Regions from separate parts of the Pseudomonas sp. ASL7 genome, predicted to be linked through region 3. Evidence: predicted binding sites of a transcription regulator. Region 3 holds the regulator's gene; each other region holds the start of a gene.
The links. The regulator FliA, encoded in region 3, starts transcription of late flagellar genes. The targets are predictions, from matches to a motif close to CTAAAGTTTNNNNNNNNNNNGCCGNTAA.

Region 1: the regulator FliA is predicted to act here: its motif matches at 4,189-4,216, upstream of AC1MDT_RS02040 (methyl-accepting chemotaxis protein).
Region 2: the regulator FliA is predicted to act here: its motif matches at 5,146-5,173, upstream of flgM (flagellar biosynthesis anti-sigma factor FlgM).

What each region holds. Positions count from the first base shown of each region.
Region 1 covers NZ_CM155279.1:459,166-466,883, reverse strand. Annotated here, with positions in the region: gene AC1MDT_RS02055 (DNA polymerase II) at 1-2,085, opposite strand, end outside; gene AC1MDT_RS02050 (methyl-accepting chemotaxis protein) at 2,280-3,035, opposite strand; partial or broken gene AC1MDT_RS02045 (cache domain-containing protein) at 3,138-3,956, opposite strand; gene AC1MDT_RS02040 (methyl-accepting chemotaxis protein) at 4,257-6,404, shown strand; gene tal (transaldolase) at 6,741-7,667, shown strand.
Region 2 covers NZ_CM155279.1:3,320,953-3,328,670, reverse strand. Annotated here, with positions in the region: gene AC1MDT_RS15325 (sensor histidine kinase) at 1-479, shown strand, start outside; gene AC1MDT_RS15320 (glutamine synthetase family protein) at 679-1,920, shown strand; gene AC1MDT_RS15315 (MFS transporter) at 1,991-3,361, shown strand; gene AC1MDT_RS15310 (flagellar brake protein) at 3,427-4,173, opposite strand; gene AC1MDT_RS15305 (flagella synthesis protein FlgN) at 4,266-4,733, opposite strand; gene flgM (flagellar biosynthesis anti-sigma factor FlgM) at 4,782-5,108, opposite strand; gene flgA (flagellar basal body P-ring formation chaperone FlgA) at 5,277-6,038, opposite strand; gene AC1MDT_RS15290 (chemotaxis protein CheV) at 6,121-7,053, shown strand; gene cheR (protein-glutamate O-methyltransferase CheR) at 7,100-7,718, shown strand, end outside.
Region 3 covers NZ_CM155279.1:163,214-170,931, forward strand. Annotated here, with positions in the region: gene flhF (flagellar biosynthesis GTPase FlhF) at 1-1,275, shown strand, start outside; gene fleN (flagellar synthesis regulator FleN) at 1,392-2,222, shown strand; gene fliA (RNA polymerase sigma factor FliA) at 2,219-2,959, shown strand; gene AC1MDT_RS00770 (chemotaxis response regulator CheY) at 3,127-3,498, shown strand; gene AC1MDT_RS00775 (protein phosphatase CheZ) at 3,521-4,309, shown strand; gene AC1MDT_RS00780 (chemotaxis protein CheA) at 4,357-6,615, shown strand; gene AC1MDT_RS00785 (protein-glutamate methylesterase/protein-glutamine glutaminase) at 6,665-7,718, shown strand, end outside.

The DNA.
Region 1 (7,718 bases), 300 kb from region 3:
GAGGGTGCGGCGCAGACGCTTACGGTAGATCAGACGGTCATCGAATTCACCGGCCAGGGTTTTGCGCACGTAGTCGCGCACGTAATCCTGATAGGGCTTGCGATGGAAAATCCGCGAATACAGTTCCTGCTGAAATTGCCGGGCCAGCGGCGACCAGTCGGTGCGCACCGTTTCCAGCCCCTTGTAGACCATTTCATCGGTGCCGTCGGCACGAGTGACGAGCCCGGCATAGCGCTTCTTGCTGCCCTCCTCAGCCCCCCGAATGGTCGGCATCAGAAAGCGTTTGTAGTGGGTTTCGAACTGCAACTCCAAGGCACTTTCCAGCCCATATTCCTGCCGTACATGCTCGCGCCACCATTGGTTGACGTGGTCCACCAGCGCGAGGCCAATCTTCGCCGCCTCTTCCTGGCCGTGGGCGCGGCGCAACCAGACAAAGGTCGAGTCGGTGTCGCCGTAGATCACGGTGTGGCCTTGGGCTTCGATCAGCTGGCGGGTGCGCAGCATGATCTCGTGACCTCGCAAGGTAATGGACGACGCCAGGCGTGTATCGAAGAAGCGGCAGCCGCTGGAGCCGAGCACGCCGTAGAAGGCGTTCATGATGATCTTTAGCGCTTGGGACAGCGGCGCGTTGTGTTCGCGCTTGGCGGTTTCGCGGCCTTGCGCGACGCGGGCCACGATGGCGGGCAGGCAATGCCGGGTCCTGGAAAAACGCGCGCCACGGAATCCGGGTACGGACTCGCTGTCGTCGGGATGTTTGAGTCCCTCGATCAGCCCCACCGGATCGATCAGGAAAGTGCGGATGATCGACGGATAAAGGCTCTTGTAGTCGAGCACCAGCACCGATTCGTAGAGCCCCGGTTGCGAGTCCATGACAAAACCACCGGGGCTGGCTTGGGGTGGTCGACCGCCGAGATTGGGCGCGACGAAGCCTTGGCGGTGCATCAGCGGCATGTAGAGGTGAGTGAACGCCGCCACCGAACCGCCGCTGCGATCTGCCGGCAGACCGGTGACACTGGCCCGTTCCAGCAGAAACGTCAGCAACTGGGTCTTGGCAAAGATCCGCGTGACCAGTTCGCAATCCTTGAGGTTGTACTTGGCCAGCGCCGGCTTGTCCTCGGCGAACATGCGATTGATTTCATCCATGCGCTGGTACGGCGTGCTGATCGACTTACCCTCGCCGAGCAGGGTCTGCGCGACATTTTCCAGGCTGAACGAGGGGAAGCTCCAGGTCGCCGAGCGTAGGGACTCGATACCGTCGATGATCAATCGGCCGGCGGCCGAGGCGAAGTAATGGTTGCGGCTGCCGTGTTCACGCCACTGCATTTCCTCGCCGCCACGCCCGAGCTTTAGCGGCACCGCCAGACGTCGGGCGTGTTCGTGCAGCACCCGCAAATCGAACTGCACGAGGTTCCAGCCGATGATCGCGTCAGGGTCATGCCGGGCAAACCATTCGTTGAGTCTTTTCAGCAGCAGGGTTCGGGAGTCGCAGTACTCGAGCTGGAAATCCACACCAGAATCGTCGCCATTGGGCGGGCCGAGCATGTAGACCTGGCGCTCACCGCAGCCTTCCAGCGCGATGGAATACAACTCGCCCTGGGCGGTGGTTTCGATGTCCAGGGAGACCAGTTTCAAGGTCGGTCGATAGTCGGGATCGGGTTTCATCTGCGCGTCGAGCAGCAGGCCATCGGCACTCGGTGTGCCGCCGAAGATGACCGGTGCCGTGATGAATCGCTCCATCATGTAGCGCTCGGGCGGGCGAATGTCAGCTTCGAACATCTCAACGCCGGACTTGCGCAGCGCGGTTTCCAGTCGCATCAACTGACCGTGCTGCTGGCAATACAGACCGAGCACCGGGCGGTGCTCGAAATCGAGCAGCGCCAAAGGCCGCAGCTCGACGTTTTTTTCGCCATGCAACACCTGTTCAGCGTGCTCACGTTGAGCCGCCGGAATAAACGCCACCGACGGTTGATAAGGCAGGCGGATTCGCTGAGGACCGCTATCGGTCGCCAGCCAGAACTCGACTTCCGTGCCGGCCGGGGTGTCGCGCCAATGCCGGGTCAGGACGAAGCCCTGCTGTAAATCCACCACTGCAACCTCACGATCTGATTCAGGTCGCAATTCTACGCGTGCCCGCCCTGAAAAGATCGCCGCCCGCTGCGGATCGGCGCTATGCCTGTCTCCCCTGTAGGAGCGAGCTTGCTCGCGATGGAGTGTCAGCTAAACAAGGTGTCGACTGACACTCCATCGCGAGCAAGCTCGCTCCTACGGGGGTTGCAGTGTCAGATACGGAACTGTCCGACCAGTTGGCCCAGGCGCTTACCGAGTTCTGCCAGACTGCGGGAGGTTTGGGCACCAAGCTGGGTTTCGTCGGCGACGCTGTCCACCGCCACGGCAATCTGATGCACGCTGCGATTGATCTCCTCGGCCACGGCGGTCTGCTCCTCGGCGGCGCTGGCAATCTGAGCGTTCATCGAGTTAATGGTGGCGATCAACTGAGCCATGGTATCCAGCGAGGCGCCCGCCTCGTTGGCCTGGGCCGAAGTGCCATCGCCGGCCTCGCTGGATCGACGCATGGCTTCCACCGCCGATTGGGTGCCGGCCTGCAAACGGTCGATCATGCCCTGGATTTCCTGGGTACTGATTTGTGTGCGACTGGCCAGCGCACGGACCTCATCCGCCACCACGGCAAACCCCCGGCCAGCCTCACCGGCCCGGGCCGCTTCGATGGCAGCGTTGAGCGCCAGCAGGTTGGTCTGATCGGCAATCGAGCGGATCACACCCAGCACGCTGACGATCGACGACACGTCTTTTTGCAAGCTGTCGAGGGACAGGCCGCTGCTGCGAATGTCATCCACCAACGCGTGAATTTTCACAATGCTGCCCGCGACCACACGCTTGGCAGCCTGACCTTCTTCGTCAGTCTGCTGGGCAGCCACCGCTGCGTTTTGTGCGCTTTTGGCGACTTCCTGGGCGGCAGCCGACATTTCGTTGATCGCCGTGGCGACCTGATCGGTTTCGTGACGCTGACGCTCCATCGCCTGATCCGAACGCTGGGCCTGGTCAGAGACTTGATTGACCAGCCCGGTCAGTTGCGACGTCATTTCAGTGATCTGGCGCACCAGGCCGTGGATCTTGTCGACGAAACGGTTGAACGAGCCGGCCAGCTCACCGAGTTCGTCCTGACGGGTGATCGTCAAGCGCCGGGTCAGGTCACCCTCGCCCGCCGCGATGTCGTCGAGGTTGGCTTTCATCTGGTTCAGCGGACGCAGAATGGTGTTGGCCAGCAGCATCCCGACAGCGGCGATCACCAGCAACATCACGGCGGCGAGGCCGGCAATGGTTAACACCACCCCTTCCATCCGCTCCTGCACCTTGGCCTCAACCAGCGCGACTTGCGCCTCGATACCGTCGAGGTTCACCGACGTACCGACCGCCATGTCCCACTTCGACAGGTATTCGGTGTAACCCAGTTTGGGCACCTGCACCTGGCTGTTGCCGGGCAACGGCGAACTGTATTGCAGGTAGTGCGTGCCGTCCTTCGCGACATTTACCAGGTCGCGGTTGACGTAGACACCATTCGGATCACGGTTGTCCTTGAAGCTCTGGCCCACGCCTTCGGAACTGTTGGCCTTGAACAGGCGCACGGTGTTGGAGTCGTAGCCGAAGAAATAGCCTTCCTTGTCATAGGTGATACTCGACAGCAACTTGATCGCCTGGGCCCGTGCCGCGTCATCGCCGGGAGCGGCGGCGTCATAGAGCGGTTTGATCGTGGTCATGGCCACGGCGACGTAACTTTGCAGGGTCGCCTTGGCATCGCTGAGCAGACGCTGACGCGTTTCCTCGACTTCCTTGTGAGCCTGTTCCTGGAGAATGAACAACGTGGCCACGCTGATGACCAGCGCAAAGAGCAACACCGGGAGAACGGCAAGGGACAGGACTTTGGCCTTCAGGCTCATGCGCATGACGTTCACTCTGATTTTGTTGGCGTGGTTAAAGGCTTTAACGGCACACAAAACCAAAAGTTGAGTCGTGAAGGCATCCTGCCCCCTGTAGGAGCGAGCTTGCTCCGGGCGGCGTTCCGACGAAGGACGTTAACGATAACGCGCTCCTCCTGAATAAACGCGTTGCTCTTAGGTCATTCGCGAGCAAGCTCGCTCCTACAGGGGGCGGTGGTTATCGTCCGGGACCATCAAGAAAGCCGAATCACGGCCGCTACAGTGCAAAGTCTCAGATATATATCGAATAAGGACGTCTCCATGTCGCTCAGACAACTTTCCATTCAATGGAAGATCACCCTGTTGGCCGGGCTTTGCCTGGCCGGTGTCGTGACCCTGCTCGTGGGTCTTTCGCTGTATCGCATGGAGCACAGCTCCGCGCTGGTGAAAGCCTCAAGCATGGAGATGCTCAACGAAGCTGCCCAGGCCCGGATCGAATCCCAGGGCGAGAACCAGGCGCTGAACATTCGTCAGCAGTTTATGGACGCTTACCAATACGGCCACGGCTTTTCGCGTCAGGTGCTGTTTCTGCGCGAGCAGGCCGAGAAGCGCTTTCTCGATGCCTTCGACCTGCGTGAGGACATGACCCGTCAGGTCAAGTCGGCCCTGCAAGCCAACCCGGACTTGCTCGGACTATCCTTGGTGTTCGAACCCAACGGTCTGGACGGCAAGGACGAACTGTTCGCCGGCCAGAGCGAAGTCGGCAGCAACGACAAGGGGCGCTTTGCCTTGTACTGGTCGCAATCGACCCCAGGCCAACTGACCTCCATGCCACTGCCGGAAAGCGACATTGCCGACACCCGCACCGGCCCCAGCGGCGAATCGGCCAACGCCTGGTTCACCTGCCCGCGCACGACGCTCAAGCCGTGTGTGATCGAACCCTACTTTTACATGATCAACGGCCAGAACGTGCTGATGACCAGCATCGTTTTCCCGCTGATGGTCAACGGCAAGGTCATCGCTTCGCTGTCGGTTGATATCAACCTCAACAGCCTGCAAGCGGTCAGCCAGGGCGCCAGCAAGAAGCTTTATGACGGCCAGACCAATGTCAGCATCATCAGCCCGGCCGGTTTGCTCGCCGGTTACAGCCCGGACGCCAGCAAACTCAGTCAGCGCCTGGAGGCCGTGGACAAAACCAGCGGTGCCGAGCTGATCCGCATGCTCGCTTCCAGCACCCACACCCTAAGCCTGCGCAGCAATCAGCAATTGAAAGTGCTGTCGCCGTTCCAGCCGATTCCCGGCGGCAAGTCGTGGGGCGTGCTGCTCGATGTCCCGGAAAAAGTCCTGATCGGCCCAGCCGAAGCGCTGAAAAAACAACTCGATGACAGCAACACGGCCGGCACACTCGTCGAACTCGGCCTGGGCGTGCTGGCCGCGCTGATTGGCCTGTTGCTGGTGTGGCTGATGGCGCGTAGCGTCACCAAGCCGATCCTCGGCGTGGCGCACATGCTGGAAGACATTGCGAGCGGCGAAGGCGACCTGACCCGCCGCCTGGACTACGACAAGAAGGACGAACTGGGCCAGTTGGCCGGTTGGTTCAACCGCTTCCTCGACAAGTTGCAACCCATCATCGCCGAGGTCAAACGCTCGGTGCAGGACGCTCGCAGCACGGCGGATCAATCCTCCGCCATCGCCACCCAGACCAGCGCAGGCATGGAGCAGCAATACCGCCAGGTGGACCAGGTCGCGACCGCATCTCACGAAATGAGCGCCACCGCCCAGGATGTCGCCCGCAGTGCCGCGCAAGCCGCCCACGCGGCGCGGGATGCCGACCACGCTACCCGTCGCGGCCTGACCGTGATCGATCAGACCACCACCAGCATCGACAACCTCGCCGCCGACATGAGCGCGGCGATGGTGCAAGTCGAAGGGCTGGCGGCCAACAGCGAGAAAATCGGTTCGGTGCTGGAAGTGATTCGCGCCATCGCCGAACAGACCAACCTGCTGGCGCTCAACGCCGCGATCGAGGCGGCCCGCGCGGGTGAAGCCGGACGCGGTTTTGCCGTGGTGGCCGATGAAGTACGCAACCTGGCGCGTCGGACCCAGGAGTCGGTCGAAGAAACCCGCCTGGTGATCGAGCAGTTGCAGAGCGGCACGCAGGAGGTGGTGGGCTCGATGAACAACAGCCATCGTCAAGCTCAGGGCAGTGTCGAGCAGGTCAGCCAGGCCGTAACCGCGCTGCGCCAAATTGGCGACGCGGTGACGGTGATCAGCGACATGAACCTGCAGATCGCCAGTGCCGCCGAGGAGCAAAGCGCTGTGGCCGAAGAGATCAATAACAACGTGGCGACCATCCGGGATGTGACCGAGTCGCTCTCGGGTCAGGCCAATGAGTCTGCCCGGGTGAGCCAATCGCTCAACAGCCTGGCCAATCAACAGCAAAGCTTGATGGATCAGTTCCGCGTGTAATGACCGCTGCGTCGCGGGAAACATGAAAAAGGGGGGCGCTCGCTGCTGTGCTGTAGGAGCGAGCCTGCTCGCGATGGTCGTTAACGAATACGCGTGTTTTCTGGCTGAATGCGGCGCTTTCGAGTCCATCGCGAGCAAGCTCGCTCCTACGGGCCTGCCTGTCAGTTGCGTTGAACCTGTGCCGCATTTTGGCATCGTATTTATCGACACCGCGCCTCGCCATTCAAACAGCCGTTTTCAGGTTGTTGCCGCTGAGGCCATCGATACACCTACGTGCCCTTGAGTGGCTGTCAGCGCTCGGGTAATGTCAACAGACCCATAGGACAGAGCACGCCCATGACTTCCAAGCTGGAACAACTCAAACAGATCACCACCGTCGTTGCCGACACCGGCGACTTCGAAGCAATCGCTCGCGTTAAACCCGTGGACGCTACGACCAACCCTTCCCTGCTGCTCAAAGCGGCGGCCATTCCCGGTTATGCCGAGTTGCTGAACGCTTGCGTCAACGACTGCAAGGGCGATGTGGGCCTGGCCAGCGACCGTTTTGGCGTTGCGGTGGGGCAAGAAATCCTGAAGGTCATTCCCGGCCGTATTTCCACTGAAGTGGATGCGCGGCTGTCGTTTGACACTGATGCCGTCTTGAAGCGCGCGCACCGTCTGATCGATCTGTACGACAAGGCCGGCATTGGCCGCGACCGTGTATTAATCAAGATCGCGTCCACTTGGGAAGGCATCCGCGCTGCCGAGATTCTGGAAAAAGAAGGCATCCAGACCAACCTCACGCTGCTGTTCTCGTTCGCTCAGGCCGCCGCGTGTGCCGATGCGGGCGTGTTCCTGATTTCGCCATTCGTGGGCCGTATCTACGACTGGTACAAGAAAGCCAACGGCAACGACTACACCGGCGCGGATGATCCGGGCGTGCAATCGGTGACCCGTATCTACAACTACTACAAAGCCAATGACTACAAAACCGTCGTGATGGGCGCGAGTTTCCGTAACCTGAACCAGATCGAGCAACTGGCCGGTTGTGACCGCCTGACCATCAGCCCGGACTTGATCGATAAGCTGGCAGCGGATACTGGCAAACTGGAGCGCAAATTGGCGCCGGGGCATGCGGGTGAAGCACGCTTGAACCTGAATGAAGCGCAATTCCGCTGGTTGTCCAACGAGGATGCCATGGCAACCGAGAAACTGGCTGAAGGCATTCGTCAGTTCGCCCGTGACCAGGAAAAACTCGAAGCACTGCTTCAAGCCAAGCTCTGATTCAATAGAGCAAACGCAAAAAGGGCGAACCTTGACGGGTTCGCCCTTTTT
Region 2 (7,718 bases), 3.2 Mb from region 3:
TGGGCGTCAACCAGATGCCGTTGCAGCCGGCCTACCATGAACTGGATGATTTCATCGAGGCGCAACTGGCCGCTCATCAAGAAGTATTCGCCAGCCGCGGAATTATCGCGACCTATGAAGTCGACCCGTTGAGTCCACTGGGGTTCTTCGACCGGGAGCTGGTCGCATCGGTGCTGGCCAACAGCATCAATAACGCTATTCGTTATGCTCGTCACGCGCTACTGATTACCGTCAGTGATGAGGCCGGGCAGCTGGTGTTGACCATCAACGACGATGGCGATGGTTACTCACCCGAGATGATTGAGCGTCAGGCCGATTACATGCAGGGCATTAACCACAGCACGGGCAGCACGGGTCTGGGCTTGTACTTCGCCGGACGTATTGCAGCGCTGCATCAGCGCAATGGCGTGGGCGGCCGCACCGAAATCAGCAATGGCGGCCCGTTGGGCGGTGGGGTGTTCAGTCTTTACCTGCCCTGACGTTCTTTTTGTGAGGCGGTGCTTGAAATTCTGAACAGCCGAAGCCTATTTTGTACGGGTCGCCGTTCGCGGCTCGTACAGCAACAAGGATTGCGTCATGAAAACCGACGGCCAGGGTTCACTCGCTCAGCGATTGACAGGCATTGATGAGGTTGAATGTGTCACGCCGGATTTGAATGGCGTACCCAGGGGCAAGGTCATGACCGCCGAGGGTTTCCTCGAGGGGCGGCGTTTGCAGATGGCGCGGGGTGTGCTGCTGCAATGCATCATGGGCGGGTATCCGCCGGCGCGCTTTTACGGCAGTGATGATGGCGACCTGGCGCTGGTCCCCGATCCTGCGCACATTCATCGCCTGCCGTGGAGCAAGGAGCCACGGGCGTTCGCCATTTGCGATGCGGATGAGCTGACCGGCGAAAGCTCTAGCCTCTCGACCCGGGGTCAACTCAAGGCCGTAATCGCTCGTTACGCTACCCTCGGTTTGGCACCCGTGGTGGCGACCGAGCTGGAATTTTTTATCTTTGCGCCCAATTCCGACCCGACTCAACCGTTTCTGCCGCCGGTAGGCCTGGACGGTCGTCGTGAGGAGGGTCATTCGGCGTTCAGTGTCAGTTCCAACAACGGCTTGCGGCCGTTCTTCAGTGAAGTCTACGCATGCATGGCCACCCTGGGCCTGCCTCGCGATACCTTCATGCACGAAATGGGCGTCAGCCAATTCGAGATCAACCTGTTGCACGGCGATCCGTTGCTGCTGGCCGACCAGACATTCCTGTTTAAACATCTACTCAAAGAAGTCGCGCTCAAGCACGGTCTGACCGTGGTTTGCATGGCCAAACCGCTGGCACATACGCCGGGCAGCTCCATGCATATTCACCAGAGCATTGTCGAGATCGGCACCGGACGTAACGTGTTCAGTGATCAGGACGGTCAGCCGACCGCGACATTCCGTCATTTCATCGGTGGTCAGCAGGCGGGTATGGCGGACTTCACTGCTCTGTTCGCGCCGAACGTGAACTCCTACCAACGATTGTGCCATCCGTTCGCTTCACCGAATAATGCCTGTTGGTCCCACGATAATCGTGCCGCCGGTCTGCGCATTCCGGCCAGTTCACCGGTCGCTCGTCGGGTCGAGAACCGTCTGCCGGGCGCTGATGCCAACCCGTATCTGGCCATAGCCGCGAGCCTGGCCGCCGGGTTGTATGGCATCCAGAATGAGTTGGAACCGAGCGATCCGATCCAGGGTGAAATCGAAGTGCCGGATAATCTTTCATTGCCGTGTACCTTGCATGCCGCTCTTGAGCGTCTGAAACGTAGTCAATTGGCGAAGGAACTGTTCGGCAAGGAGTTCATCGAAGGTTACATTGCTTCGAAGACCATGGAGTTGACCAGCTTCTTAGATGAAATTACTCCCTGGGAACGTCGTGTTTTAGCAGCCCAGGCCTGACGACACGTCGTCTTCGAGCTATCTTTGCCGATAGCCTGTTTCTCACTGCAAGGAGCCGCTCGGAACGCCGATGCGCCAAATCTGGAAACCTTTTCGAGCGCTTTATTTTGCCTCGCTGATGATGTTGATCGGCTCGGGCTTGTTGAGTACTTACCTGGGCTTGCGCCTGGCGGCTGATCACGTCGACAGCCTGTGGGTGGGTGCGTTGATGGCGGCCAACTATTTTGGCCTCGTCCTGGGCGGCAAGATCGGTCACCGTCTGATTGCCCGGGTCGGGCATATTCGAGCCTACTCAGCCTGCGCCGGGATTGTCGGTGCGGCGGTGCTCGGCCACGGTCTGATCGACTGGCTGCCTGCCTGGATATTCCTGCGGGTCATCGTCGGCCTCGGCATGATGTGCCAGTACATGGTCATCGAAAGCTGGCTCAATGAGCAGGCGGAAGCCTCGCAGCGCGGGGCGGTGTTCAGCGGCTACATGATCGCCTCGTACCTGGGGCTGGTGCTGGGCCAGCTGATTTTGGTCATGCACCCGGCGCTGGGCCTGGAACTGTTGATGCTGGTCGCGTTGTGCTTCGCACTGTGCCTGGTGCCAGTGGCCCTGACTCGCCGGATTCACCCTGCACCGCTGCATCCTGCACCAATGGAGCCTCGATTTTTCATCAGTCGCGTGCCGCAGTCGTTGAGCACGGTGCTGGGGGCGGGGCTGATCATTGGTTCTTTTTACGGTCTGGCGCCGCTTTATGCCTCTCAGCAAGGGTTATCCACGGAGCAGGTCGGTTTGTTCATGGGTAGCTGCGTTTTCGCCGGGCTGATGGTGCAGTGGCCATTGGGCTGGCTGTCCGACCGTTATGACCGGGCGTTGTTGATCCGCTGTGTGGCGATAGTCCTGGCCGTGGCTGCGTTGCCGCTGGCAATCATGCAACAAGTGCCACTGGAGATATTGTTCATCGCCGGGTTCGTTTGTTCGCTGGTCATGTTCTGCCTGTACCCGCTGGCGGTGGCCTTCTCCAATGATCACGTCGAAGGCGATCGTCGCGTGTCCCTCACGGCGATGTTGCTGGTGACCTACGGTGTCGGCGCCAGTATCGGGCCGTTGGTGGCCGGGGTGCTGATGAAGCTGTTCGGCAGCCACATGCTTTATGCCTTCTTCAGTTTCTTCGCGTTGGTGCTGGTGTGGCGGATCCGTCCGAAAGCGGTCACCAATCTGCATCAGGTCGACGATGCGCCGCTGCATCACGTGGCCATGCCGGACAGTATGTCGAGTTCACCGCTGGTGGCTTGCCTTGACCCCCGTGTCGACGAGCAGGTGGTGCAGGATCAGATGCAGAGCCCGATCAGTCCAGAGCCAAAGCCTGCGCCCGAAACCGAAACCGAAACCGGCCCGTCTCCCGAAGACCCTGATACCGGGCGCGAGCAAAGCTTTACCGAGGCCAGGCCATAAAGCCAAGGCATAAAAAAACGGGCAGTCACCGTAAGGGACTGCCCGTTTTTTATTGATGGGTCGTGTTACATGTCGTCTTTGTCGAAGCGCCGCGCTTCACGCTGAAGCTGATAGACGAAACGCTCGACCTGACGCTGTACCAGCCCGCTCATGTTGTGAAAGCGTATGCCGGCAAACGTGGTGGAGATTTTTTCTTCGAAGTGCAGGTAACGCAGTTCGACCGGCGCGGTCATTTTGCCAAAGGGCAGGGCAGCCATGAAGCGATCATAGACCTGGCCCAGTTGCAGGCTGCCAGTGATGTCGCCTTCGAAGCGCAACTTGCAACCGGTGGCGGAAATGTCCAACAACTTGCCGCTGATTGACGTTTTGAGTTTTTCACCCGCGAGTTCGACATCCACCAGTTGTGCCAGCTTCAATGCAGCCCGGAAGGCATTGCGGCGCTGATGGTAGACAACCTCGTCGGGCAGAGGGCCACGATAGCAGCGGTCATTATCGGATTCGTCGATGGTCAGTGGCCCGTTGCTTTCCCAGGCAATGCGCACACCTTCGTGAAACCCTTCGATCCGAAACGATTCGCCGGCCAGCAGATAGCGCTCGCCATCGCGGGGCACCATCTCATCAAAGGCAATCATTTTTTGCTCACGATCGACGTCCACCAGATAGGTCTGGAAGCGCTGGTTGCGCTCGTGGAACGTGATGATCAGCGGGTCATGGCTTTCTTGCAGCTGCCGCAGGTTGCCAGCGATCTCCAATGGCGTCGAGAGCACCTTGGGTGGCTGCGGAGCATCTTCCGCGGTTAAGGCATTGGACACGGTTCATCAATCTCCAGACAAAATATGACTGCGGCTGGCCATAATATTGCCAGCATGTGGCGCGTCTTGATAGGGCAAGCTCATCGACAGACTCAAGCCTGACTGAGCGGGCGTGGCATTGCCAGCTTGGAGGTTGATCCGCGGGCATCGTAAAGCGCTGGTGGTTCGCCACCGGTGAGGATTTTCAGCTGATTGGCGGTGGAGGCCTGCTGCACCTGGATCGACTGGCCATTATTAACGTTGATGGCTTGGCACTGGGCCAACATCTGCACCAGCGCGTCACTCTGTTCCAGTAGCTGGTCACCGATGCTCGATTGGCTGGCGAGTTGCTCCAATCCATCGCGGTTGGTGGGCAAATTAAGGCTGGCGAGAATTTCACTGCGCTTGCGGCCATGCTGTTCAAGCAAGATGATCAATGCCTGTTTCTGCGCCAGAATTTCTTCAAGCAGTTGCATCTCCCGACCATGCAGCGCGAGGGACTCGGTCTGCAATAACTCCATCAATTGTTGCAATGGAGCAAAGTCGTCGGTGATCAGTTGCAGTAAATTAGTGTCGTGCATGGCGGGCCTTGGGGTTTAAGCGTCCAAAAGCCTGGCGCCGGCCTTGGCCTAGCGCTGGGCTTCGAAGTTGAGCAGTTTGCTGGCTACACGGTTGCTGTCGACTTTGTAGCTGCCATCTGCAATCGCTGCTTTCAACTCTGCCACGCGGGCGTTGTCGACGGCAGGCTGATCGCGCAGCTTGTCAGTGACCTTCTGCAACTGTTGAGCCTCATCGCTGAAATGTACCGATTCCCCGCTTTTGACGGTACTGGCCTGTTCGGCCGGGGTATTCAGCGGCGCGGATTTGCCGGCTTCGGCGGTTTCCTTCGCGGCGCTGGTACGTGTACCACCGGTAAGTGACGAGGAGCTGTTCAACCGGCTGAAATCGATGACCATGATAAAAAAACCTCTGGGTATTTGGACGCTTGCCATGTTTTCGGCCATACCCGGAAAAACTTTAGACTCACTTTATCAATGAGCTTGCGCGCGTCAGCGCTTGCCTTGCATGGGGCACAGTTTAGGGAACAGTCGGGCGTCGCGCCATAATTTCGCAAGCAGAGTGCCCTACATGGCCACTTCCACTTGGCCTGGCGCAGTGACTTGCGCCTTGATGACTCGCTCTGAGTTGAGGTTTTTTACCCGGATCTGTTCGCGCAAGCCGCCGTTGGACAACGCCTCGCCCGGCATGCGTACACTGAGCGTACCACTGCGGGCGGTAATCACCACCTGATCCCCCTTGGTAATCACCTCCGCCTGTTCCAGGTGCACCAGAGTAATGACCTGGTCGGTGACCATTGGTCGGGTCAGTTTTTGTCCGATCGCTTCCTCAACCGACGTCAGGTAGCCCTGGTTGATCAGGCTGATGTCGCGCTCGCGCAGGGTGACATCTTGAGGTTCGATAATGCCGGCGCGGCGCAGGGCGCGGGTGGTGGTCACAATGTTGCGAAACAGGCGTACTTGAGCGGGCACGAAGACGGTCCAGGGGGATGCGCCCTCGCAGCGAACCTTGACCGTTACCCGCCCCAGCGGCTTGGCCGGACTCTCGAGTGAGGCTGTCAATTCCTTGTCGCACATGGGCATGCGCAGTCGCGGGTCGATTTGGTTGACCTCGATTTCATAGCGACCTTCTGTTTGACTGGTCGCCAGATAGTCCTCTACGGTGAACTCAAGAAAGCCTTGGGTGACGCCGATAAGCATGTCAGGCAAGGTAACTGCGTCAGCAAGGGCGGGGCTGCCAGCGCTGAACAGGCAAGCGGCCGACATCGCGCAAAGTAATTTGCGGAAGGTTGATGTCAGGCGTCGGGAAAATGTCGGTTCTGTGTTCATAAGAGTTAAAAAGCAAGCGCCGTGCCGTTTAGTGATAAAGGTGCGTCGCAACACACTTAAGCGTTGGTGTAGGAGTCTGTGCATGGCTGGTGTAATGGATGCGGTAAACCAGCGCACGCAATTGGTGGGGCAGAATCGCCTGGAGCTGTTGTTGTTCCGTCTCGACGGCCAGCAGCTCTATGGGATCAACGTGTTCAAGGTTCGTGAGGTGCTGCAATGCCCCAAGCTGACCCTGATGCCCAAGTCCAGTCCTGTCGTGTGCGGTGTGGCGAATATTCGGGGGGCGACCATTCCGATCCTTGATCTGGCGATGGCCACCGGGTCCGGTGCGCTGAAAGACCAAAGCAATCCCTTCGTGATCATCACGGAGTACAACACCAAGACCCAGGGTTTCCTGGTGCGGTCGGTGGAGCGTATCGTCAACATGAACTGGGAGGAGATTCATCCGCCACCCAAGGGCACGGGACGCGATCATTACCTCACGGCTGTGACTCGGGTTGACAATCAGTTGGTCGAAATCATCGACGTCGAGAAGGTGTTGGCGGAAGTGGCGCCGACACCGGAAGCGATTTCGGTCGGCGTGGTGGATGTCGAAACCCAGCACAAGGCGCTGTCCTTGAAAGTTCTGACGGTCGATGACTCGTCGGTGGCGCGCAAGCAAGTCACCCGATGCCTGCAGACGGTCGGTGTCGAAGTGGTGGCGTTGAACGACGGCAAGCAAGCGCTGAATTACCTGCGCAAACTGGTCGACGAAGGCAAGAAGCCGGAAGAAGAGTTTCTGATGATGATTTCCGACATTGAGATGCCGGAGATGGACGGATATACCCTGACGGCCGAGATCCGCAACGACCCTCGCATGCAAAAGCTTCATATCATCCTGCATACTTCATTGTCGGGCGTATTCAATCAGGCGATGGTCAAGAAAGTCGGTGCCGATGACTTCCTTGCCAAATTCCGTCCTGATGACCTGGCATCCCGGGTAGTCGACCGGATCAAAGCAGCAGACATCAGCTAGGGGCCTTCTGCCCCTGGTGATCAAAACGATTTAAGAGGCGGCATCATTGTCTACGGGTAATTTGGATTTCGAACAGTTCCGGGTATTCCTGGAAAAAGCCTGTGGCATTTTGCTCGGTGAAAATAAGCAGTACCTGGTCTCGAGCCGTCTCAACAAACTGATGGAACAGCAGGGCATCAAGTCCCTGGGTGAGCTGGTCCAGCGCATGCAGACCCAGCCACGCAGCGGTTTGCGCGAGATGGTGGTGGATGCCATGACCACTAACGAAACCCTGTGGTTTCGTGACACCTATCCGTTCGAGGTCTTGAAGAACAAGGTGTTGCCTGAAGCGATCAAAGCCGCTCCCGGCCAGCGTCTGCGCATTTGGTCGGCGGCGTGCTCGTCGGGTCAGGAACCGTATTCGCTGTCGATGTCCATCGATGAGTTCGAGCGGGTCAACATGGGGCAGTTGAAGATGGGAGTGCAGATCGTTGCCACTGACCTGTCGGGTACCATGCTGACCAACTGCAAGTCGGGTGAGTACGACAGCCTGGCGATCGGTCGTGGCTTGTCGCCCGAGCGTCTTCAACGTTATTTCGACCCGAAAGGGCCGGGGCGTTGGGCAATCAAGGCGCCGATCAAAAGCCGGGTGGAGTTTCGTTCGTTCAACCTGCTGGACAGCTACG
Region 3 (7,718 bases):
CGTGATGAGCTGGGCGCTGACGCCGCTATCATTGGCAATCGCCGGATCGCCGGTGGTGTCGAGTTGACGGCTGCCCTGGATTACAAGTTGTCGGCGCTGGCACCGCGTGTTCCGAACATGGAACTCGAAGACGAGCTGCGCAAGACCCAATCGCGGATCGTGACCGCCCAGGCCGAACTGAGCCTGCGAGGCGACGGCGAGAGCGACAATAGCACCAACCGCCAGTTGTTCGCCGGCCTGCCGCTGACCGCTGCCGAGCCATTGATCGAACCGACATACACCCAACCCCGTCGTCCTGCGCCGGCCCCTGCACCGGCCTCATCCGGTGTGGATCCTCGGGCGTTCGACTCGATGCGTTTCGAGCTCAATAGCCTGCGCGAGTTGATGGAAGTACAGCTTGGCTCCTTGGCGTGGAATCAGCTGCAAGGCAGCCGTCCGGCCCAGGCTAACCTCTGGCGTCGCCTGCAACGCATCGGCCTGTCCGGCCCGTTGTCGCGCGATTTGCTGGCGATGATTACCGACATTGAAGAGCCCCGCCAGGCCTGGCGCATGTTGCTGGCGTACCTGGCGCGAATGATCCTCACACCGGAGATCGAGCCTCTGGAAGAGGGCGGTGTGATTGCCATGGTCGGTCCTGCCGGTATGGGCAAGACCACCACCCTGGCCAAACTGGCCGCCCGCTACGTGCTCAAGTACGGCGCGCAAAACATCGCACTGGTGAGCATGGACAGCTACCGTATCGGTGCTCAGGAACAGCTCAAGACCCTCGGCCGGATCCTCAATGTGTCGGTGACACACGTCGACCCGGGCCAGTCGCTGGTTCAGGCGCTGGATCCATTGCTGCGCAAGCGCGTGGTGCTGATCGATACCGCCGGCCTTCAGGCCAGCGACCCGGCACTGCGCATGCAGCTCGAAAGCCTCGCGGGTCGTGGCATCAAATCGAAAAATTACCTGGTTCTGGCAACCACCAGCCAGAAACAGGTTCTAACGGCCGCTTATCACAGTTACAAGCGCTGCGGGCTGGCCGGGTGCATCCTGACTAAACTGGATGAAACGGCAAGTCTGGGCGAGGTGTTGAGCCTGGCCATCAGTCATGAATTGCCGGTGGCGTACCTGACCGATGGCCCACGGATCCCGGATGATTTGCATCTGCCGCGCCGTCATCAGTTGGTCAGTCGCGCCGTGAGTGTGCAAATGCAGGAAGAACCCAGCGAAGAAGCCATGGCTGACATGTTCGCTGATATTTACCACAGCCCGACCAAACAGGTCGGCTGAGGTAGTAATGAACAGTTTTTATACCTACATCGATGGTCTGCCATGCATTGTTCCATCTGTGAACGCGCAGCCAGTAATGTGGCCTCCGTCTATGCAAGACAAGGTAAAGAAATAACATGGGCAGCATGCATCCCGTACAGGTGATCGCGGTGACCGGCGGCAAAGGTGGCGTCGGCAAGACTAACGTGTCAGTGAATTTGTCACTGGCCCTGGCTGAACTCGGCCGTCGCGTCATGCTGTTGGACGCCGACCTGGGTTTGGCGAACGTCGACGTCCTGCTGGGACTGACACCCAAACGCACCCTGGCCGACGTGATCGAAGGCCGATGTGAGCTGCGCGACGTTCTGTTGCAGGGCCCTGGCGGCATCCGCATCGTCCCGGCTGCGTCCGGCACCCAGAGCATGGTTCATCTGAGCCCGGCTCAACACGCCGGCCTGATCCAGGCGTTCAGCGATATCGGCGACAACCTCGACGTATTGGTGATCGACACGGCCGCGGGCATTGGTGATTCGGTGGTCAGTTTCGTCCGCGCCGCGCAGGAAGTCCTGCTGGTGGTGTGCGATGAACCGACTTCGATCACGGACGCCTATGCACTGATCAAACTGCTTAACCGCGATTACGGCATGAACCGCTTCCGCGTCCTGGCCAACATGGCCCAGAGCCCGCAGGAAGGTCGCAATCTGTTCGCCAAGTTGACCAAGGTCACGGATCGCTTCCTCGACGTCGCCTTACAATACGTCGGTGCAGTGCCATACGACGAAAGCGTGCGCAAGGCCGTACAGAAGCAACGTGCCGTCTATGAGGCGTTCCCGCGTTCCAAGTGCTCTCTGGCGTTCAAGGCCATTGCGCAGAAGGTTGATACGTGGCCGCTGCCTGCCAATCCCCGCGGGCATCTGGAGTTTTTTGTCGAGCGCCTCGTGCAACAAACGGCAGGACCGGTTCTATGACAGCCAGCGGTTACAACTTCTACAAGAAGTCGGCACGTGACGCGCAGTACGAGCTGATCGAGCGTTACGCGCCACTGGTTAAACGCATTGCTTACCACTTGCTGGCCCGTCTGCCGGCCAGTGTCCAGGTCGAAGACCTGATCCAGGCCGGGATGATCGGTCTGCTGGAAGTATCGAACAAATACGACCCCAGCAAAGGCGCGAGTTTCGAGACGTACGCGGGCATTCGAATCCGCGGCGCAATGCTCGATGAAGTCCGCAAGGGGGATTGGGCGCCACGTTCGGTCCACCGCAATACCCGGATGGTCAGCGACGCAATTCGCTCGATTGAAGCTAAAACCGGTCGTGACGCTAAAGATCACGAAGTTGCGGCCGAACTCCAATTGAGTCTCGACGATTATTACGGGATTTTGAACGACACCCTGGGTAGCCGCTTATTCAGTTTCGACGATCTGTTGCAGGACGGCGAACACGAAGGGCTGCACGAGGATGGCGCAAGTGCTCATCTCGAGCCGTCACGCGATCTGGAAGATGAACGCTTCCAGGCGGCGCTGGCGGACGCGATTGCCAATTTGCCGGAGCGTGAGCGACTGGTGTTGGCGCTGTACTACGACGAAGAGCTGAATCTGAAGGAAATCGGTGAGGTCCTGGGGGTCAGTGAATCGCGGGTCAGCCAGTTACATAGCCAGTGCGCGGCCCGTTTACGGGGGCGTTTGGGGGAGTGGCGAGCGCGCTGAAGGCAGTGTGGGGACACTGCGAACGTGGCTGGTGTGGTGTTGAACTGCGCCGGTCTCGATCTGTTGTGCTCCAGACAGTCATTGAGTGCTTTGCCAGATTGATTGAAATGGCGCGTCCAGGTGCTGGGCGCGTTTAAGACTGCTTGGAGGTCGAATTGGACAAGAACATGAAAATCCTCATCGTTGATGACTTCTCAACGATGCGGCGGATCATTAAAAACCTGTTGCGTGACCTTGGGTTCACCAACACGGTCGAGGCCGACGATGGCACCACTGCCATTCCGGTTCTTAACAGCGGGAGCATCGACTTTCTGGTAACGGACTGGAACATGCCTGGCATGACCGGTATCGATCTGCTGCGCCACGTGCGCGCCGATGAAAAGCTCAAGCACCTGCCGGTGCTGATGGTTACCGCTGAAGCCAAGCGCGAGCAGATCATCGAAGCGGCCCAGGCCGGCGTTAACGGCTATGTGGTCAAACCCTTCACGGCCCAGGCGTTGAAAGAAAAAATCGAGAAGATTTTCGAACGCATCGGTTGATGGACTGCGCCACGGGGGAGCTATGGAGCATAAAGAATCTTCACTGGGCGATTTTGAATCGACCCTGAAAAAACACGCGGTCGAATTGGTCGAGAGCCTTGAAAAAGGCAAATTCGGCGACGCTGTGCAATTGATCCATGAGCTCAATCAGACCCGTGACCGCGGCCTGTATCAGGAAGTGGGCAAGCTCACCCGGGAGCTGCATAGCGCGATCGTCAATTTCCAGATTGACCCGACCATGCCGCAAGCCGAGGAAGTCTCGCAGATCACTGATGCCACGGAGCGTCTGGGCTACGTGGTCAAGCTGACCGAGGCGGCGGCCAACCGCACCATGGATCTGGTGGAAAACGCCACGCCGCTGGTCAACAGCCTGAGCGAAGAAGCCCAGGCCTTGAGCACGGACTGGGGGCGGTTCATGCGTCGCGAAGTCGGTGCGCAAGAGTTCCGCGAACTGGCCCGGCGCGTCGACGGTTTCCTGACGCGCAGCCGTGAAGACAATCGCGTCGTGTCGAGCAATCTCAACGACATTTTGCTCGCGCAGGATTACCAGGACCTCACCGGCCAGGTGATCAAGCGTGTGACCCAATTGGTCACCGAAGTTGAAAGCAACCTGCTCAAGCTCGTGCTTATGGCCAGTCAGGTAGATCGCTTTGCGGGCATCGAACATGACCGTGAAGCGATACTTGCAGAAAAAGATCCACAAAAACATCTCTCTCAGGGTGAAGGTCCGCAGATTCATGCCGATAAAAGAGAAGACGTTGTGTCCGGTCAGGACGATGTGGACGATTTGCTATCCAGCCTAGGGTTTTAGAACTTTAGGTATTTTAGGTTTTTAGACCTGTTAGGAGCACACCCTTAATGAGCTTCGGCGCCGATGAAGAGATCCTTCAGGATTTTCTGGTTGAGGCCGGCGAGATTCTAGAGCAACTGTCCGAACAGCTGGTCGAGCTTGAAAGTCGACCTGATGATGCGGACTTGCTCAATGCAATTTTTCGCGGTTTTCACACTGTAAAAGGGGGCGCCGGCTTCCTCCAGCTCAACGAGCTGGTGGAGTGCTGTCACATCGCCGAGAACGTGTTCGACATCCTGCGCAAGGGTGAGCGTCGCGTCGACTCGGAACTGATGGACGTGGTTCTCGAAGCGCTGGACGCGGTGAACAGCATGTTTACCGAAGTCCGCGAACGCAGCCCGATCACGGCTGCAACGCCTGAATTGCTCGCAGCGCTTGCCCGTCTGGCCGAGCCGCAAACCGCTGATGAGTCGGCGCCGGTTGCCGAAGTCTTCGAAGCGCCTGTCGCTGAAAGCGAGTCGGGCGACATCACCGATAACGAATTCGAACAACTGCTGGACTCGCTGAATGCCGTCAAGGCACAAGCCGAGGCCCCCGTGGTGGCTGCGCAGCCTGCTTCGCTGCCTGCCGGCAATGCAGCCGCCAGCGACGAAATTACCGATGCCGAGTTCGAGTCGTTGCTCGATCAACTGCACGGCAAAGGCCAGTTCGCCGTCGATGCGATAGCCGCACCCACCGCACCCGCGGCTGCCCCGAAAGCGGCAGGCGACAGCTCCGACATTACCGACGACGAATTCGAGGCACTGCTCGATCAGTTGCACGGCAAGGGCAACTTTGCGGTCGACGCGCTGGAGTCGGCCATTGCCGCGGTGCCGACCCCGGCCGCGCCCGCCGCAGCGGCGGCGGGCAGCGATCTGATCTCCGATCACGAATTCGAATCGCTGCTCGACGAATTGCATGGCAAAGGCAAGTTCACTGAAGTCGGTAGCGCTTCGGCGACTGCCTCTGCTGTTGCTTCAGTGCCGGCTTCTGTTGCCAAGGCTGCACCGAAACCGGTGGCCAAGGCGCCCGAGCCTCAAGCCGAAACAGCGAAGCCTGCTGCAGCGGCTCCGGCCCGTGCACCGTCCGCGCCGCCCGCCGAAAAGCCGGCCAGCGAAGCCGAGACCACGGTTCGGGTCGATACGGCGCGTCTCGACGAAATCATGAACATGGTCGGCGAGTTGGTACTGGTGCGTAACCGTCTGGTTCGTCTGGGCGCCAACAGCGCTGATGAGGCCATGTCCAAGGCCGTGTCGAACCTCGACGTGGTCACGGCTGACCTGCAAACCGCGGTCATGAAGACCCGGATGCAACCGATCAAGAAGGTTTTCGGGCGCTTCCCGCGCCTGGTTCGCGACCTGGCTCGCCAGCTCAAGAAAGAAATCAACCTGGAATTGGTCGGCGAAGAAACCGATCTCGACAAAAACCTTGTCGAGGCGCTGGCCGATCCGCTGGTCCACTTGGTGCGCAACGCGGTCGACCACGGCATCGAGTCGCCGGAAGAGCGCGAAGCCTCGGGCAAGTCCCGCGGCGGCAAGGTGATCCTTGCGGCGGAGCAGGAAGGCGACCACATCCTGTTGTCGATCTCCGATGACGGCAAAGGCATGGACCCGAACGTCTTGCGATCCATCGCAGTAAAACGCGGTGTGATGGACAAGGACGCGGCCGATCGCCTGAGCGATACCGAGTGCTACAACCTGATTTTCGCGCCAGGGTTCTCGACCAAGACCGAGATCTCCGACGTGTCGGGCCGTGGCGTCGGCATGGACGTGGTGAAAACCAAGATTTCCCAGCTCAACGGTTCGATCAATATCTTCTCGGCCAAGGGGCAGGGCTCGAAGATCGTCATCAAGGTCCCGTTGACCCTGGCGATCATGCCGACGCTGATGGTCATGCTCGGCAATCAGGCGTTTGCGTTCCCGCTGGTAAACGTCAACGAGATTTTCCACCTCGACCTGTCGCGCACCAACGTGGTGGACGGTCAGGAAGTGGTGATCGTGCGGGACAAGGCGCTGCCTCTGTTTTACCTCAAGCGCTGGCTGGTCAGCTCCGCCGCTCACGAAGAGCAGCGCGAAGGCCATGTGGTGATCCTTTCGGTGGGCACCCAGCGAATCGGCTTCGTCGTCGATCAGTTGGTGGGCCAGGAAGAAGTGGTCATCAAGCCATTGGGCAAAATGCTCCAGGGAACTCCGGGCATGTCCGGCGCCACCATTACCGGTGACGGCCGCATTGCACTGATTCTCGATGTTCCGAGCATGCTCAAGCGTTACGCCGCACGGCGTATTTGATTCTGGCGGGGCGGGGCGACTGTGCCTCGCTCCGTCTAACGGAGTGTTTATGGCAGTCAAGGTCCTGGTGGTGGACGATTCGGGGTTTTTCCGCCGCCGCGTCTCGGAAATTCTTTCAGCGGATCCGAATATCCAGGTCGTCGGCACGGCGACCAACGGAAAAGAGGCGATCGATCAGGCACTGGCGCTCAAGCCCGATGTGATCACCATGGACTACGAGATGCCGATGATGGATGGCATCACGGCAGTGCGGCACATCATGCAGCGCTGCCCGACACCCGTATTGATGTTTTCCTCGCTGACGCACGAAGGCGCCCGGGTCACCCTGGACGCACTGGACGCTGGCGCGGTGGATTTCCTGCCGAAAAATTTCGAAGACATCTCGCGCAATCCCGAGAAGGTCAAGCAACTGCTGTGCGAGAAGATTCTCAGCATCTCGCGCAGTAACCGTCGTGCCAGCACTTACAGCGCTCCGGCTCCCGTCGTTACGCCGCCCCCGACCCCGACGCTTTCGAGCGTCAGCAGTTATGGCAGCAGCGTGCCGGCGCGTCCGGCACCGGCACCGATCCCTGTGCGTACGCACGCGCCTGGATCAGCCGGTCCGTTGTCGCCCGCGCCGAAACGCAAAGCCTACAAATTAGTTGCCATTGGCACCTCCACTGGCGGCCCGGTGGCGCTGCAGCGGGTGCTGACCCAATTGCCGGCCAATTTCCCGGCGCCGATCGTATTGGTCCAGCACATGCCGGCTGCCTTCACCAAGGCGTTCGCCGAGCGTCTGGACAAGCTGTGCCGTATCAGTGTCAAGGAAGCCGAGGATGGTGACATCCTGCGTCCGGGCCTGGCGTTGCTGGCACCGGGTGGCAAGCAAATGATGATCGACGGCCGTGGTGCGGTGAAAATCCTCCCTGGCGACGAGCGTCTGAATTACAAACCGTGCGTGGACATTACCTTCGGTTCCGCGGCCAAGTCCTACGGTGACAAAGTTCTGGCGGTCGTGCTGACCGGCATGGGCGCCGACGGTCGCGAAGGCGCGCGTCTGCTCAAGCAGGGCGGCAGTTCGATCTGGGCTCAGGACGAAGCCAGTTGCGTGATCTACGGCATGC